DNA from 2 places in the Rhizobium sp. NZLR10 genome. Region 1 is predicted to be linked to the other one. Evidence: predicted binding sites of a transcription regulator. Region 1 holds the regulator's gene; the other holds the start of a gene.
The links. Region 1 encodes LexA, which represses DNA repair genes until DNA is damaged. Its sites were predicted from a motif close to TGTTCNNNNTGTGTTCNG; they were not measured.
Positions count from the first base shown of each region.

Region 2: the regulator LexA is predicted to act here: its motif matches at 5,212-5,229, upstream of HJB82_RS12265 (helicase-related protein).

Region 1 covers NZ_JABDWE010000002.1:215,037-225,643, forward strand. The annotation lists gene gltA (citrate synthase) at 1-1,083, opposite strand, end outside; gene HJB82_RS04285 (ComEC/Rec2 family competence protein) at 1,374-3,803, shown strand; gene lexA (transcriptional repressor LexA) at 3,784-4,503, opposite strand; gene HJB82_RS04295 (VOC family protein) at 4,700-5,596, shown strand; gene kdsA (3-deoxy-8-phosphooctulonate synthase) at 5,593-6,438, shown strand; gene eno (phosphopyruvate hydratase) at 6,580-7,854, shown strand; gene HJB82_RS04310 (septum formation initiator family protein) at 7,993-8,313, shown strand; gene pdhA (pyruvate dehydrogenase (acetyl-transferring) E1 component subunit alpha) at 8,459-9,505, shown strand; gene HJB82_RS04320 (pyruvate dehydrogenase complex E1 component subunit beta) at 9,521-10,607, shown strand, end outside.
Region 2 covers NZ_JABDWE010000007.1:9,354-16,346, reverse strand. The annotation lists gene HJB82_RS12280 (CarD family transcriptional regulator) at 1-473, opposite strand, end outside; gene fdxA (ferredoxin FdxA) at 868-1,206, opposite strand; gene HJB82_RS12270 (RNA-binding S4 domain-containing protein) at 1,400-1,804, opposite strand; gene HJB82_RS12265 (helicase-related protein) at 1,807-5,049, opposite strand; gene HJB82_RS12260 (DUF3309 family protein) at 5,844-5,999, shown strand; gene HJB82_RS12255 (YMGG-like glycine zipper-containing protein) at 6,027-6,281, shown strand; gene HJB82_RS12250 (beta-ketoacyl-ACP reductase) at 6,477-6,993, opposite strand, start outside.

The DNA of each region.
Region 1 (10,607 bases):
CGGATAGAGCTTCTTTTCGATGAAATATTCGTCGGTGAGCGCGATGCGCTCAAGCTCCATCGCCACTTCGAGCAACGGATCGTCCTTGATGCCGAGTTCGCCGAGCACCTCATGCGTCGTCTTCTGCATGATCTTGGCGCGCGGATCATAGTTCTTGTAGACGCGGTGACCGAAGCCCATCAGGCGGAACGGATCGTTCTTGTCCTTGGCGCGGGCGATATATTCTGGAATGTGGTCGACTGAGCCGATCTCATGCAGCATGTTGAGCGCTGCTTCGTTGGCGCCGCCATGCGCAGGCCCCCAGAGGCAGGCGATGCCGGCTGCGATGCAGGCGAACGGATTGGCGCCCGACGAACCGGCGAGACGCACGGTCGAAGTCGAGGCGTTCTGCTCGTGATCGGCATGCAGGATGAAGATCCGATCCATGGCGCGGGCAAGCACCGGATTGACCACATATTCTTCGCAAGGCACGGCAAAACACATGCGCAGGAAGTTCGAGGCGTAGTCGAGATCGTTCTTCGGATAAACGAAGGGCTGGCCGATATGGTATTTGTAAGCCATGGCCGCAAGCGTCGGCATCTTGGCGATCATGCGCAGGCTGGCGACCATGCGCTGGTGCGGATCGGTGATGTCGGTTGAGTCATGATAGAAAGCCGACAGTGCGCCGACGCAGCCGCACATGACGGCCATCGGATGGGCGTCACGGCGGAAGCCGGTGAAGAACCGGCTCATCTGCTCGTGCACCATGGTGTGGTGCGTGACGCGATAATCGAAATCTTTCTTCTGTACGGTGGTCGGCAGTTCGCCGTAGAGAAGCAGATAGCAGACCTCGAGGAAGTCGCCATGCTCGGCCAGTTGCTCGATCGGATAGCCGCGATGCAGCAGCACACCTTCGTCGCCGTCGATGTAGGTGATTTTCGATTCACAGGATGCGGTCGAGGTGAAACCCGGATCGTACGTGAAGGAAGCCGTGTTCTTGTAAAGGGCACCGATATCGATGACGCTCGGGCCGATCGTGCCGCTTTTGACGGCTAGGTCGACAGATTTGTCACCGATTTTTATTGTAGCGCTTTGATCCGTCATGCTGATCCTCCGAAATGGCGGTGGCGCCATAAAAGCGCCATAGGGGTTAAGCGTCCTTACCGATAGCTATATGATCGTGAAGCTAATGCCAAGTTACCGTGCCGGCATTTTGTGCATTGCGGTATCACCTTTTAGGCACTGCAGCGATGAGCCCCGTGCATATCGGAAGCCAATGATTCGCTTAGTGTTTTGGCGCTGGCGATTTTCCCTCATATTTCAATCGATTATCCTTGCCGGATTTGACTAGAGAATGCATTCTGGCCGTCTTCGCGGGTGACCTTGGGCGGCACATGCAGGAAGTGACGACAGTCGAATTGCGGCCGGAAGCAGGCGCCGGCTCAGCCGGTCCCTCCGGTTTTTCGCCGCCTATCGTGGTGATACGGCCGACCAGGACGCAGTCGACGACATCTTTGCGCCACCGGCTGCTCGCCGCAGCCCGGCAATCGATTGGCGCCGGCATGCGCATGCTGGGCGAGGAGGCGGATCATGGCCGCTTGCTGCTTTTTTCGCCGGTGTTTCTCGGCGCCGGGGCGGCCTTCTGGTTTGTTGCGGCATCCGAATTTCCGCTTGTTGCATCGCTGCTCTCTCTGTTGGTGCTGACGATCGCGGTTCTCATCGTCGGCCGCAGCCGGGCGGCATTGCGGGCGACGCTGCTGGCGCCTGCACTCGTGGCCGGCGGCATGCTCTGCGCACAATTCGAGAGCTGGCGGGCTTCGACGGTGATCCTCGATTCCTCGGTGACGACGACAGTGACCGGCCGAGTCGAGCGGCGAGAAGGCGACGGCCGTGGGCGCTGGCGCTACATTCTTGCCGTCACCGGCACGGAGGCGCCGGAGTTGAAGCGGCCGCCGGGACGCATAACCGCGATCGTCCGCGGCGCCGACATGCCTTTCGACATCGGCGACCTCATCACCGGCAGGGCACGACTGACGCCGCCGGCAGGCCCCGCACTTCCCGAGCTCAACGACTTCTCCTTCGGTGCCTATTTCGATGGCATCGGCGCCAACGGCTTCTTCTACGGTGCGCCAGAGAAGGATCTGGAGGCGGGTCCGCAGGCTGCCAGATCGACATCGGCAGCTCTGCTGGAATGGCTTTACCGCCTGCGCAGTAGCATTGGCGACCGCATACGATCGATCCTGCCCGGCGACACCGGCGCTTTTGCCGCTGCTTTGGTGACCGACGAGCGACGCGCCATCTCGAATGCGACGACGGAGGCGCTGCGCCAGTCCGGCCTTGCTCATATTGTCGCGATCTCCGGCCTCAACATGGCGCTGTCGGCCGGCATCTTCTTCGTCGGCTTCCGGATGCTGCTCAGCCTTTTTCCGGGCGTCGCTCAGGCCTATCCGACAAAGAAGATCGCCGCCGCCGGCGCGCTCAGCGCCGTCACCGCCTACTACCTGATTTCCGGCTTCGGGGTCTCGGCCGAACGTGCCTTCATCATGATGGCGATCATGCTGGTCGCCGTCTTCTTCGACCGGCCGTCGATCAGCCTGCGCAATGTCGTTCTCTCGGCGCTCGTCATCATCGCCATTTCGCCGTCCGAAGTCTTGGGCCCGAGCTTCCAGATGTCCTTTGCCGCGACATTGGCACTCGTATCGGGTTATCAACTGTGGAAGGACCGGCGCGTCCGCGAAAACGCCTTGCTGAAACTGCCGGTCTTCCGACCGGTCGTTGCCGTCGCCGGCTTCTTCGGCGGCGTCTTCCTGACCTCGCTGATCGGCGGTTTTTCCACGGCGCTGTTTTCGATCGAACATTTTCATCGCCTGACCGCTTACGGGCTGCCGGCAAATCTCGCGACGATGCCGATCATCTCCTTCATCGTCATGCCGGCCGGGCTGCTGGCGATGTTGCTCATGCCGTTCGGTCTGGACGTTCCGCTCTGGAAGGTGGTCGGCCTCGGCCTCGACCTGGTGATTGCGGTCGCCAAAACGGTGTCCGGTTGGGGCGGTGATATCGGCATCGGCCGCTTGCCGGCTTGGTATTTCGCTGTCGCCGTGGCCGGCTTTCTGCTGCTGACGCTGCTGCGCACCCGGCTGCGCCATATCGGCACATCGATTATCGCCGTCTCTACGCTCGGCGTGCTGCTTCTGCCGCTTCCCCGGGCGCCGGATCTGGTGATTTCGGAGGATGGCAGTCTCGTCGCAGTGGTCGCGGCTGCGGCAATCGCTTCCAACCGCGAAAACCCGCCGGATTTCATCTTCGATCAGTGGCAGAGAGCACTTGTCCTGCCGACGCATTTCCCGCCGAAAATGCTGGATGGTCCCGCTGTCCCGCCGGAGGGAGACGACCGCCGCGTCAGGCTTTCCCGCGATCAGCAGAATGAAGCGAGGGCGGCGATGCGGGCGGCTGTCGCCGGTGGTGAAGCAAACCGCTTTTCCTGCGTCAAAAAGGCCTGGTGCACATCAAGGCTCGGCAATGGTCATGTGGTTGCCGTCATCGACAACGCTGCCTATCTCGGTCCGGCTTGCGACGCGGCGGATATCGTCGTGACGTCGGTCCGCCTGCGGTTCAACAGCTGCCGATCAGGAGCGACGCTCTTTACCGGTGAGACGCTGCGCAGGACTGGCTCCGTCGAGCTGCGCTTCGCCGATGCCGGCCTGGAGGTCGTGACCGCATTCGAAACCCTGTCGCGCCCATGGAAGCGCCATCGCGCCTATGACTGGCGCAGCAACAGTTTTGCCGAATCCGGCCTCTCCAATGTCAGTGATAGCGGCGAATGAGGCCGACGAGCTTGCCCTGCACCTTGACGCGGTCCGGCCCGAAAATCCGGGTCTCATAAGCCGGATTGGCAGCCTCCAGCGCGATCGAGGCGCCCTTGCGGCGGAAACGTTTGAGCGTCGCTTCTTCGTCATCGACCAGGGCAACGACAATGTCGCCGGGACTTGCGGTGCTGCCGTTGCGGATGATTACCGTGTCGCCGTCGAAGATGCCGGCGTCGATCATCGAATCGCCCTTGACCTCCAGCGCATAATGTTCGCCGGAGCCGAGCATGTCTGCGGGAACGACGATGTCGTGGGTGTTATTCTGGATCGCCGAGATCGGAACGCCGGCAGCGATCCGGCCCATGACCGGCACGGAGACGGAGTTGCCGTTATCGGCGACCGGTTTTGCAGGAGCGGGGGCGGCGACCGGCTGCGGCTTGCCGAGGCTGCCCTCGATGACGCTTGGCGAAAAGCCGCGCCGGGGCTGGATGCTCGGGCTGTAGGCCTCCGGAAGCTTGATGACCTCGAGCGCCCGGGCGCGGTTCGGTAGGCGGCGAATGAAGCCACGCTCTTCAAGCGCTGTGATCAAACGATGAATGCCGGATTTCGAGGCCAGATCCAGGGCATCCTTCATTTCGTCGAAAGAGGGCGGAATGCCGGATTCCTTCATGCGCTCATGAATGAAAAGCAGGAGCTCCTGTTGTTTGCGCGTGAGCATCGACGTGTGACCCCTTGATTGAAACAAATCCAGAACAGAACACTATATGTTCCATATGTGTTCCGCAAGTAGCTAAATTTCCGTAAAACTTGCCGCCAACTCGTTGAGTTTTTTATTTTCATTCGCCGGATTGGCGCACATGTCTTGCATTGAAGGTGGCGCTGTCGCACCCTCTTGCGTTTCAGGGAGGGATATCATGAACGAGCACTCGGCCAAACCGCACCCGCTGGATCATGTCGTGCTGCCCGTTGTCAATATCGACCTGGCGCGCGAAAGGCTCGGCAAGCTTGGCTTCACCGTTGCCGCCGATGCCCGCCATCCCTTCGGAACGGAGAATGCCTGCGTCTTCTTTGCCGACAAGACCTATCTGGAGCCGCTCGGTATCGCCAGCCGCGAGGAGAGCGAGGCATCGGCGCGGCAAGGCAATGTCTTCACCGCCCGCAATCGGGCCTTCCGCTTCCGCTGTGGCGAGGAGGGGCTTTCGGCGGTGGCGTTCGGCACCGGGGATGCCGGCCGCGCTCATCGGAGCTTCGTCGGCAGCGGATCGAGCGCCGGCGACATGCTGCAGTTCAGCCGGCCGATGAAAATGCCGGACGGTTCCGAGACCATGGCCGGCTTCAAGCTGGCCTTTGCCGCTGAGTTGCGCGCGCCGGATTTCTTCCTCTTCTGTGTTGAGCGCATCAATCCTCTGCCGGCCGATCGCGGTGCGCTAGAGACGCATGCCAATGGCGTCACCGGCATTGCCGAGATCGCGCTTTGCGCGCCGGACCCCTCTGCATTCGCCGCCTTCGTCAGCCTTGCAACGGCGCAATCGGCCGTCGAGAAAACCGGTTTCGGCGTTAATATCGCGGCGCCGAATGCGAAAATCAGCCTGATGACGCCGGAAGGGCTGGAGGCCTATTTCGAGATCGCCGTCGCATCCGCCGACCGCGGCCTGCGCGGCCGGGCTATCCTCTTTGCCGTCACCGATCTTGCCGTGACAGAAGCGCATTTGGCTGCTAACGGAGTGACCTACACGCGCAAGAACAATCGCATTCTGGTGAAGCCCGCGCCCGGGCAGGGCACGCTCTTCGCCTTCGAGGAAACACGATGAGCACTGATACGAATTCCGAAGTCAGGATCGGCGAGGGCGCAGGCCAGGTCACATTTTCCAATACCGGCCGCCTGTCGCTGATTGCCGGCCCTTGCCAGATGGAGAGCCGCGACCACGCCTTCATGGTTGCCGGCACACTGAAGGAGCTTTGCGCCAAACTCGGCATCGGTCTCGTCTACAAGAGCTCCTTCGATAAGGCAAACCGCACCTCGCTCTCTGCCGAACGCGGCATCGGGCTTGAAAAGGGCATGCAGATCTTCGCCGACCTGAAGAAGGAGTTCGGTTTTCCCGTCCTGACCGACGTCCACACCGCCGAGCAATGCGCCGCGGTGGCAAAAGTGGTCGATGTCCTGCAGATCCCGGCTTTCCTCTGCCGCCAGACCGACCTTCTGATCGCCGCCGCCGAGACCGGCCGCGCCGTCAATGTCAAGAAGGGCCAGTTCCTCGCTCCCTGGGATATGAAAAACGTCCTGAAGAAGCTCAATGCCAGCGGCAATCCGAACGTGCTGCTGTGCGAACGCGGCGCCTCCTTCGGTTATAACACTTTGGTCTCCGACATGCGCTCGCTGCCGATCATGGCGTCGATGGGCGCGCCGGTTGTTTTCGATGCAACGCATTCCGTGGCGCAGCCGGGCGGGCAGGGCGATTCCTCCGGTGGTCAGCGGGAATTTGTGGAAACGCTGGCGCGCGCAGCGGTGGCGACCGGTATCGCCGGCGTGTTCGTCGAAACCCATCAGGACCCCGACAACGCACCGTCCGACGGCCCGAACATGGTCTATCTCAAAGACATGCCGCGGCTTTTGGAAAAGCTGCTCGCCTTCGATGCTGTCGCCAAGGGCTGACAGTCAAAAGCCTGACATGTTCGTGCTATAGCGACGTTCAGACATGCAGGTCGAGGGTGTCGCAATGCGCCATTGTAATTTGCACGCCTTCGATTATGACAGGCTTCGAACGATTGATCACCCACCGAGCAGGAAGAACCCATGACTGCAATCACCGATATCATCGCCCGCGAGATTCTCGATAGCCGTGGCAACCCCACCGTCGAAGTTGATGTCTATCTCGAAGACGGCAGCATGGGCCGCGCGGCCGTTCCCTCGGGCGCTTCGACCGGCGCGCATGAGGCGGTCGAGCTGCGCGACGGCGGCAAGCGCTACCTCGGCAAGGGTGTGCAAAAGGCGGTCGATGCCGCCAACACCGAGATCTTCGACGCGATCGGCGGCATCGATGCCGAAAACCAGATCCAGATCGACAACATCATGATCGAGCTCGACGGCACGCCGAACAAGTCGCGCCTCGGCGCCAACGCCATTCTCGGCGTATCGCTGGCCGTCGCCAAGGCTGCCGCCCAGGCCTCCGGCCTGCCGCTCTACCGTTATGTCGGCGGCGCGTCCGCGTGCCTGCTTCCGGTTCCGATGATGAACATCATCAACGGCGGCGCCCATGCCGACAATCCTATCGATTTCCAGGAATTCATGATCCTGCCGGTCGGCGCCGATACGATCGCTGAAGCCGTACGCATGGGTTCGGAAGTCTTCCATACGCTCCGCAAGGAACTGGCCGCGCAGGGCCACAACACCAATGTCGGCGACGAAGGCGGTTTTGCACCCGGCCTGAAGAGCGCGCCCGAGGCTCTCGACTTCATCATGAAGTCGATCGAGAAAGCCGGCTATACACCGGGCGACGACATGTGCCTCGGCCTTGACTGCGCCTCGACGGAATTCTTCAAGGACGGCAAGTACGTTCTTGAAGGCGAGGGCCGCACGCTCGAATCGGGCGCCATGGCCGAATATCTGGCCGAACTCGCTGCTAAGTACCCGATCATCTCGATCGAGGACGGCATGGCCGAAGACGACTGGGACGGCTGGAAGACGCTGACCGACTTGGCCGGCAAGAAGACCCAGCTCGTCGGCGACGATCTCTTCGTCACCAACTCCGCTCGTCTTCGCGACGGCATTCGCATGGGCGTCGCCAATTCGATCCTCGTCAAGGTCAACCAGATCGGCTCGCTGACGGAAACGCTCGACGCCGTCAACACGGCGCACAAGGCAGCCTATACCGCCGTCATGTCCCACCGCTCCGGCGAAACCGAAGATTCGACCATCGCCGACCTCGCGGTCGCCACCAACTGCGGCCAGATCAAGACCGGCTCACTGTCGCGTTCCGACCGCCTCGCCAAGTACAACCAGCTGATCCGCATCGAGGAGGGCCTGGGCCCGCAGGCTCAGTATGCCGGCCGCTCGATCATCCGCGCCTGATCGAATCTGATTTTCAAACGGCTTGAGCCCGCGCCTCTCCGGCGCGGGTTTTTTGTTGCCCGTCTTTACGGTCAATGAACGGTTAATCTCTGCGCGTTATGCTGAACGAATTGGTAATGCGTTCAAGAGCATGCGTGTATGTGGACAAAGCATCATAAGAAGAGAAAGTTCGGCCGCTTCGTCATTCCGGCCATGACGGTCGCCTTCCTTTCCTATTTCGGTTATCATTGCATTCATGGCGATTACGGCCTGCGCGCAACAGAGACGTTCGAGCATCAGCGTGTCGCGCGTGAAAAAGAGCTTGCGATCTTGAAGGCGAAGCGCGAACATCTGGAAAATCAGGTCGCGCTGCTGAGTGACGGCTCGCTCGACAAGGATATGCTGGACGAAAAAGCGCGCTATCAGCTCAACATGTCGCGCGCGGACGAGATCGTCATATTCAACCATTATTCCAATTAACTGAAATCAGGTTAATTGGTATTTCCGAAATGTAATCAACTGTTTAGTGCTGAATATGAGCCATGCAATTATGGCATTGCTGTGGTCATCTTTCTTCCCTATGGTACGCGCCACCAAGAACCGACAAACCCATAGGGAGGGTTGAATGGCGCCGCGAAAGACCGCGACCGTTTCCAGCCGCAAAACTGCAGCAAAACCGGCAGCCAAAGCATCGAATGGAGGCCCGGTAGCCGACTTCGATCGCGATGAAGAGCTCAAGGCCTATCGCGAGATGCTGATGATCCGCCGCTTCGAGGAGAAGGCCGGCCAACTTTACGGCATGGGCTTCATCGGCGGCTTTTGCCACCTCTACATCGGTCAGGAAGCTGTCGTCGTCGGCATGCAGATGGCGCAGAAGGAAGGCGACCAGGTCATCACCGCCTATCGCGACCACGGCCACATGCTGGCAACCGGCATGGAAGCGCGCGGCGTCATGGCGGAACTGACCGGGCGCCGCAGCGGCTATTCCCACGGGAAGGGCGGCTCGATGCACATGTTCTCGAAAGAAAAGCATTTCTACGGCGGTCACGGCATCGTCGGTGCCCAGGTTTCACTCGGAACCGGTCTTGCCTTTGCCAACCATTACCGCGGCAACGGCAATGTCTCGATCGCCTATTTCGGCGACGGCGCCGCCAACCAGGGCCAGGTCTACGAGAGCTTCAACATGGCGGCCCTCTGGAAGCTGCCGATCGTCTATATCGTCGAGAACAACCGCTACGCCATGGGCACGTCGACGGCGCGCGCCACCGCCCAGTCGAACTACTCGCTGCGCGGTTCCGGCTTCGGCATCCCCGGCATTCAGGTCGATGGCATGGACGTTCGCGCCGTCAAGGCGGCGGCCGACGAGGCGCTCGAACATTGCCGCTCCGGCAAGGGTCCGATCATTCTCGAAATGCTGACCTATCGTTATCGCGGTCACTCCATGTCCGACCCGGCGAAGTATCGCTCCAAGGACGAAGTGCAGAAGATGCGCTCCGAACATGACCCGATCGAACAGGTGAAAGCACGCCTCGTCGAAAAGGGCTGGGCTTCCGAAGACGATCTGAAGGCGATCGACAAGGATGTCCGCGACATCGTCGCCGACAGCGCCGACTTCGCCCAGGCCGATCCGGAGCCGGATGCATCCGAGCTCTACACCGACATTCTGCTCTAATCGGGGAGGGAACCCATGCCTATCGATATCCTCATGCCCGCCCTCTCTCCGACGATGGAAGAAGGCACGCTGTCCAAATGGCTGAAACAGGAAGGTGACAAGGTCACCTCCGGCGACGTGATTGCCGAAATCGAAACCGACAAGGCGACGATGGAAGTCGAAGCCATCGACGAAGGCGTCATCGGCAAGCTGCTCGTCGACGCCGGCACCGAAGGCGTCAAGGTCAACACCAAGATCGCCGTGCTGTTGCAGGACGGCGAATCCGCCGCGGATATCTCCGCCGCCAAACCGGCCGCCGCTGCCGCCCCAGCGGTTGCCCAGGAACAAAAGCCGACCAATACCGGTTCTGCTGCAGCGCCGCTTCCGGCCGAGCCGAAGGGCGTCGTGCCGAATGACCCGGAAATTCCGGCCGGCACCGAAATGGTGTCGACCACCGTGCGCGAAGCGCTCCGCGACGCCATGGCCGAGGAAATGCGCGCCAGCGAAGATGTCTTCGTCATGGGCGAGGAAGTCGCCGAATATCAGGGCGCCTACAAGGTCACACAGGGCCTGCTGCAGGAATTCGGCCCTCGTCGTGTCATCGATACGCCTATCACCGAGCACGGTTTTGCCGGCGTCGGTGTCGGCGCCGCAATGGCCGGCCTTCGCCCGATCGTCGAATTTATGACCTTCAACTTCGCCATGCAGGCGATCGACCATATCATCAACTCCGCCGCCAAGACGCTCTATATGTCCGGCGGCCAGATGGGCGCGCCGATCGTGTTTCGCGGCCCGAATGGCGCCGCCGCCCGTGTCGGCGCCCAGCACAGCCAGGACTATGCTGCCTGGTACAGCGCAATCCCCGGCCTGAAGGTCGTCATGCCCTACACGGCATCCGACGCCAAGGGCCTGCTCAAGGCTGCGATCCGCGATCCGAATCCGGTCATCTTCCTCGAGAACGAAATTCTCTACGGCCAGCACTTCGATGTGCCGAAGCTCGACAATTTCGTCCTGCCGATCGGCAAGGCTCGCATCCATCGTCCGGGCAAGGACGTAACCGTGGTCTCCTTCGGCATCGGCATGACCTATGCGACGAAGGCTGTCGCCGAACTCGAAAAGATCG
Region 2 (6,993 bases), on a different contig from region 1:
GACATCTTGTTGACGGCGGCGATTTCGCGCGCCATGCGGTCGAGCGCAGCCTCATAAAGCTGACGCTCGGAATAGGACTGTTCGGGCTGGTTTTCGGCACGATAGAGATCGCGCACGACTTCAGCGATGGAAATCAGGTCGCCGGAATTGATCTTGGCATCATATTCCTGGGCACGGCGCGACCACATGGTGCGCTTGACGCGCGCTTTACCCTGCACGACCTTCAATGCACGCTCGACGAAATCCGTTTCCGAAAGCTTGCGCATGCCGATGCTCATCGCCTTGGCGACCGGAACCTTCAGCCGCATCTTGTCCTTTTCGAAATCGATAACGAAAAGTTCGAGCTTCATGCCGGCAACTTCTTGCTCTTCGATAGCGGTGATGGTACCGACGCCGTGAGCGGGGTAGACGATCGATTCACCGGTCTTGAAGCCATGGCGTGCGATGGAAGGCTTTTTCTGCTGAGTCGTCATTCTATTCAAAAACTCCCTGTTACGCTCCCGGCGGCGGCCGGAGCCGGGTCAGTCAGGCCCGGGTGAGACGGTAGTATCCGTCGGGTGACTTCACTCTGGTCCCATCGGGCAAAAGCAAAGAACTTCTTGCGCACGATCTTGGGACCCGGCGCTCAAAGCGTTGATATGTCACGGAAACCGCGTGCGGATTGGTTTTGCTTTCGTGATGGTTTTGGGCATGCGTCATGCCACAAATGGAACAGTAGCCAAAACCTATCATAAAAATATGAGGAAATCAATAATTTGCTTCGCTTGAGTCATGCGGGCAACACATGTCACCCATATGCCTCCCGCAGCTTTTAAAACGTTTCGCCCCGCGGCCGCCCGAATCCGGCGACCGAATATGGCCGCCGTCTCAATCGCCGGAACCGGGTTTCTCGGAGAAATATTTCTCGAACTTTCCGGTCTCGCCATCCATGTCCTTGGCCTCGGGCAATGGGTCCTTCTTGACCGTGATGTTCGGCCAGATGGTGGCATATTCGGTATTGATCTTCAGCCATTTGTCGAGGCCCGGCTCGGTGTCGGGCTTGATTGCCTCGGCGGGACATTCAGGCTCGCAGACGCCGCAATCGATGCATTCGTCAGGATGGATGACGAGGAAATTCTCGCCCTCGTAGAAGCAGTCGACAGGGCAGACTTCCACGCAATCGGTGTATTTGCACTTGATGCAATTGTCGGTCACGACATAGGTCATGAAGAACTCCAGGATTCCATGCGAATGGGGCCGGGCAACCTGGAACGTCGCGCCTATCCCCGTGCCGGAGGAAAATCGTGGGCAGGCTTGGGAGGCAAGCACGCTTCCGGCAGGTTGTCAGTGACGTATCGGCTTTAACGCCGGATTTCAAGGATAAACGACCTGCAAAAGCCGCCGCCGCAGACAGAGTTTTCTAATCCTCGTCCGACATCAGCCTGTCGATTGCCCGTCTTTCCTTTTTGGTCGGACGGCCGGTGCCGGTCGCCCGGATCGCCTGCTCGTAGGGCGTGAGACGTTTTGCCTCATCGGGCGGCGGCGACAGGTCTTCGTAAAGCAGTCGTGCCTCCTCGTAGGGCCCTCGCCGCTCGCCGGCGAGGCGCACGAGAAGAACGAGATCGCGCCGCTCCAGCGTCATCTCGATACGGTCGCCCGGCTTGACCATCTGGCTCGGATGCTTGCAGCGCTCGCCGTTGATGCGCACGTGGCCCGATTGGATGTGGCTCTGCGCCAGCGAGCGCGACTTCGCCATGCGCGCGAAGAACAGCCACTTATCGATGCGCTGGCGCGAACCGCTTGTCGGCTGGGTCTCCCCGCTCATGACTACTTCTTCATCTGCTCCTTGAGAGCCGCGAGCTTGGCGAAAGGTGAATCCGGATCGATCGGCTTTTCCTTGCGCGGCGGCTTGGCCTCGAAGCGCAAAGGCTGCGAACCGCCGCGATTGTTGTTGCGATCGTTGCGGTCATTTCGCTCGCCGCGATCCTTGCGGTCCTGCCGGTCGCTGCGCGGCTGGTCGCCCCGTGGTTGGTTGCGATCGCCTCTTGCCTGCTGCGGCCGGCCGCCATCGCGATTGCCGCCGTCCTTGCCGCGGTTTTGACGATTGTTGTCGCGGCTTTCGCCGCCTTCACCACCGCCCGGCCGGCGATTGCGGTCGCCGCGCTCCTGGTTCTGACCGCGCTCCTGGCCCTGGCCGCCACGGCGTTCGCCATGCCCGCCGCGCGCCTGGCGCTGATTGTCGTTGCGGCCGCCGAGGCGCCACAGAAGAACCGGCTTCGGTTCCGCCGGCTCGCCGGCTTCCCCGGAAGCGGATGCCGCTTCCTCGGGAGTCAATACCGCTTCCACAGACGCGGAAGCCGCATCTGTGGGAACGGAGGCTTCCGCCAGAGCGGACGTCTCGATCGCTTCATCAGGAGCGGGGGTTTCGACCGCTTCTGCCACAGCCGTGTCGACGTCAGCCGAAACCGCCTCGGTTGCCGATGGCTCGGCGGCAATCTCGTCCGCTGCCCCGTCGGCGTCGTCGTGATCGGCCTTTTCCGCCTCGTCCGCGGGCGTTTCGGCGGCGGCAGCCGGTGCCGAAACCGCATCCTGCGTCGCAAGATGTGCCGATGCCTCTTCCGCCTTCACGGCATCGGCGCGATAACCGAGGCCCTTGAGGATTTCTTCCATGTCTTCGAGCGTCGCACCGAGGATCGACAGCATGGCTGTCGTCGTCGTGAAGCGGCGGCCGTCATAGGCGCCTTCCGGACGGTTGTTCTGACCCGGCTTCCACTGCAGCAGCGGACGGATGATATCGGCAAGCCGTTCGAGGATGTCGATGCGCACGGCACGCTTGCCGAGGAACCGGAAGCCGGCAAGCTTGTAGAACATCCGCTCGAAACTCGGATCGGTGACGACGGAGGTACGGCCGGCGGCAAGCACCGGAATGAGATCGCCGTAGCCCGGTTTGTCCAAACCGTCGTTCTTCAGCGCCCAGAGCAGGGTGATGAGCTCGGCCGGCGCCGGCTTCAGAAGTGCCGGAACGAAAATATGATAAGCCCCGAAACGCACGCCGTAACGGCGCATGGAGGCTCGCGCCTCCTGGTCGAGTGACTTCACTTCCTCGGTCACGTCGCGGCGGAACAGCACGCCGAGATTCTCCACGAGCTGGAAGGCCAGCCCCTTGGCAAGACCCTGCAGGTCCTCGGCGCGCGACAGATCATCGAGCGGCTTCAGCACCGTGCTAATATGATGATTGACGAAGCGCTCGATCCGGGCGGCGACATGATCGCGGGCATTGCCCGTCAACTGCTCGTCGGCCAACAGAATCACGCGCGGACGCATGATGTGATCGCTGCCCGAAAGCCGCGCCACCGGGTCGCCGATCCAACGGATCAACCCATCCGAGCCGATCGCCAGGTCGCTGTTGCCCGCGGCATGGATTCGAGCCGCACGGGCCTCGAATTCGAGCGCGAGCGCTTTCTGCGACGCAGCCTGAACCGCCTTGGCGTCCGGCCCGTCCGTTCCCGTCACCGGCGTGAAACGGAATCCGCTCAATTGCCCTACATGATGTCCTTCAACGAAGACATCGCCATTCACACTGATTTCAGCTTCCAGCATCGCATTCTCTCTCAGGCGCTTCATGAGCACAGATGTCCTGCGATCAACAAAGCGTTTCGTCAACCTTTCATGTAACGCGTCGGACAATCGATCTTCGATTTCCCGCGTCTTTTCCTGCCAGTGTGTCGGATCGGCAAGCCAACCCGGCCGATTCGAAACATAGGTCCAGGTTCTTATCTGCGCGATTCGCGCCGAAAGCGTGTCAATTTCCCCATCTGTCCGATCGGAGCGATGAACCTGCTCCGCGAGAAACTGCTCGTTCACCGTGCCATAGCGGACGAGATCGGAAAAGAGGGTCGAGATAAGATCGGCATGTTGTGCCGGGGTGATACGCCTATAGTCGGGAAGCGCGCAAGCCTCCCAGAGTTTTTCGACGCGGGCAGGCCTGTCGGCAAGACCGACGATCTCGGGGTAGCGCGAAAGCTGTTCGAGCGCCTGCTGGTCGACCGCAGGCAGCGCCCGCGTCAGCCCCGGCACGCGCGGCCCTGCCTCGAGGCTGGCGCGCAGCGATGGAATCGAGGAGAAGTCCATCTCGGTCGTCCGCCACTGCAAAACCTTGACGTTGTCGAATTCATGCCCCTCGATGCGCTGCACCAGCTCTTCGTCGAACGGCGAAACCTGTCCGGTGACGCCGAAGGTACCGTCTCGCACGTGCCGCCCGGCGCGCCCAGCGACCTGACCGAGTTCACCCGGATTGAGATTGCGGAACTGGTAGCCGTCGAATTTCCGGTCCTGGGCGAAGGCAACGTGATCGACATCGAGGTTGAGGCCCATGCCGATCGCATCGGTCGCCACCAGATATTCGACATCGCCCGCCTGATAAAGTGCCACCTGCGCGTTGCGGGTGCGCGGGCTGAGCGCGCCAAGCACGACGGCCGCACCGCCGCGCTGCCGGCGTATGAGCTCGGCGATGGCATAGACCTCGTCGGCCGAGAAGGCAACGATGGCCGAGCGCTGCGGCAACCGAGTGATTTTCTTCTGCCCGGCGTAAAAAAGATGCGAAAGCCGCGGCCGCTCGACGATATTGATGCCGGGCAGAAGCTGCAGCAGGATCGGCCGCATCGTCGCCGCGCCGAGCAGCAGCGTTTCCTCACGGCCGCGAAGATGCAGGATGCGGTCGGTGAAGATATGGCCGCGTTCGAGATCGCCGGCGAGCTGCACCTCGTCGATCGCGACGAAGGCGGCCTTGGTCTCGCGCGGCATCGCCTCAACGGTGCAGACCGAAAAACGCGCATTGGGCGGCGAAATCTTTTCCTCGCCGGTAACCAGCGCCACATTCTGGACGCCGACCTTTTCCACCACCCGCGTATAGACCTCGCGCGCCAGCAGCCTGAGCGGCAGGCCGATCACGCCGCTCCCATGCGCGACCATGCGCTCGATGGCATAATGGGTCTTGCCGGTATTGGTCGGCCCGAGCACCGCGGTCACACCGCGTCCACTCAGAATAGTCGGCTGCGAAGTCAGAATCATGGGTCCATGCAAATGAGGGCGGGCGCCCCCAGGAAAATCTTGGCTTCTCATGGAAGCTAGAGAACACATGGACAGCTGTCACCGCAAACGCAAGGGCAGATTTCAAATTGCTTCTGGGATTACGACCTTTGCGAGTCTTGCGGAACACCCGAATTTCCGATTCGGAACAGCGTGAGAACGAATCAGCGACGAATCGCTGACTCGCGCTGATTCAGCTTTTGTTCACGGCTAAGTATTGATTTTGAATCAGTTTTTCCCACTAGATGCTGAATCGCTGGACTCCCTCCCCTTTTGTATTTCGCTGTCGTAGAAGACGAGTCTGTCCTGCGACGAACAATCGAAAATTGCGCCCGTAATTAACCTGTCGACCAAAGCCCGAACAAATCGGCGACGAATCGCCGACTGTATTGGTTTCGCCTTCTGTTCACGGCAATATCTGGTGGCCGGATTTCAATCGGCGCGCTAAATGCGGATCGGTAGCGGATGTCCCGTTCCGCCTCGTCGTGTTGGCGTTAAGCTTTAGCAAGGCGGATTCAGATGCGGTTAACTCGGGATGGTCAATGGCGGCGCACCGATCAAAAACGGAACGAATCGCTGACGAATCGGCGACATCGGGACTTTCTCGCTTTGTTCACCGCAACATATTGTATTTAAACGCCTTTTTAACCATACGAGCAAATTTCCGATAGGCGGAGGTCAGGACGCATGACATTTCCTGGCTTAACCGGGAACAAAAATCGCCAATACGTGTTTCTCGTCCATTCAAATTGCCGATGAAATGAAGGAAACACACCATGCTTGGCACAATACTTCTTGTTATCCTCATTCTGCTCTTGATCGGAGCATTGCCGAATTGGGGTTATAGCCGTGGCTGGGGCTATGGACCTTCCGGCGGTTTGGGGCTAGTTCTCGTGATTATCATTATTCTTGTACTCATGGGCCGCGTCTAAAGGCCAACAAACCTGGGGAGTTACGACATGATGAAGAAGATTGTTCTTATTGGTGCGCTCGTTGGCGCTCTGGCATCCTGCACAGCGACCGAGCAAGGTACCGCGATCGGCGCCGGCACCGGTGCGGTCATCGGCGGTGTTGTCACCAACAGCTGGGGTGGTGCTGCGGTCGGCGCCGTTGCCGGCGGTCTGACCGGCGCTCTCATCGGCCACTCGGTCGAACGCCGCGGCTACTGCGTCTATCGCGACCGTTACGGCCGCCGCTACGAGGCCCGTTGCTGATCGGCAAAAAGCATATCGGACTCCCAACGGGCGCTTCGGCGCCCGTTTTTCTTTGCTGCTCGCGCGGGCATGGGGCATGAAATAAGCAAGAGCGCATCCGACGGGACGCGCTCTTGCTTCAATCCACCGCTGATCTACTCGGAAAGTCACGCATGTCGTAATCGCAAACGACAATACAGTTTTGCGAGATGTACTTTAGGCGAAGAACTGCCCGCCATTGGCCGTCAGCGTCGAACCTGTGATGAAGCCGGCATCGTCGGAGGCGAGGAAGGTGACGCATCGCGCGATCTCTTCCGGCTCGCCGAGACGGCCGACGGGGATCTGCGGGATGATGCGTTCGTTCAGCACCTTTTCCGGCACGGCAAGCACCATTTCCGTTCCGATATAACCGGGACAGATGGCGTTGACGGTGATGTTCTTGGCCGCGCCTTCCTGGGCCAGCGCCTTGGTGAAGCCAAGATCGCCCGCCTTGGCTGCCGAATAATTCACCTGACCCATCTGGCCTTTCTGGCCGTTGATCGAGGAGATGTTGACGATCCGGCCGAAGCTGCGGTCGCGCATGCCGGTCCAGACCTGATGCGTCATGTTGAACAGACCGGTGAGGTTGGTATTGATCACCTCGTGCCATTGCTGCGGCGTCATCTTGTGGAACATCGCGTCACGGGTAATGCCGGCATTGTTGACGAGGATTTCGACCGGCCCGATCTCGCTT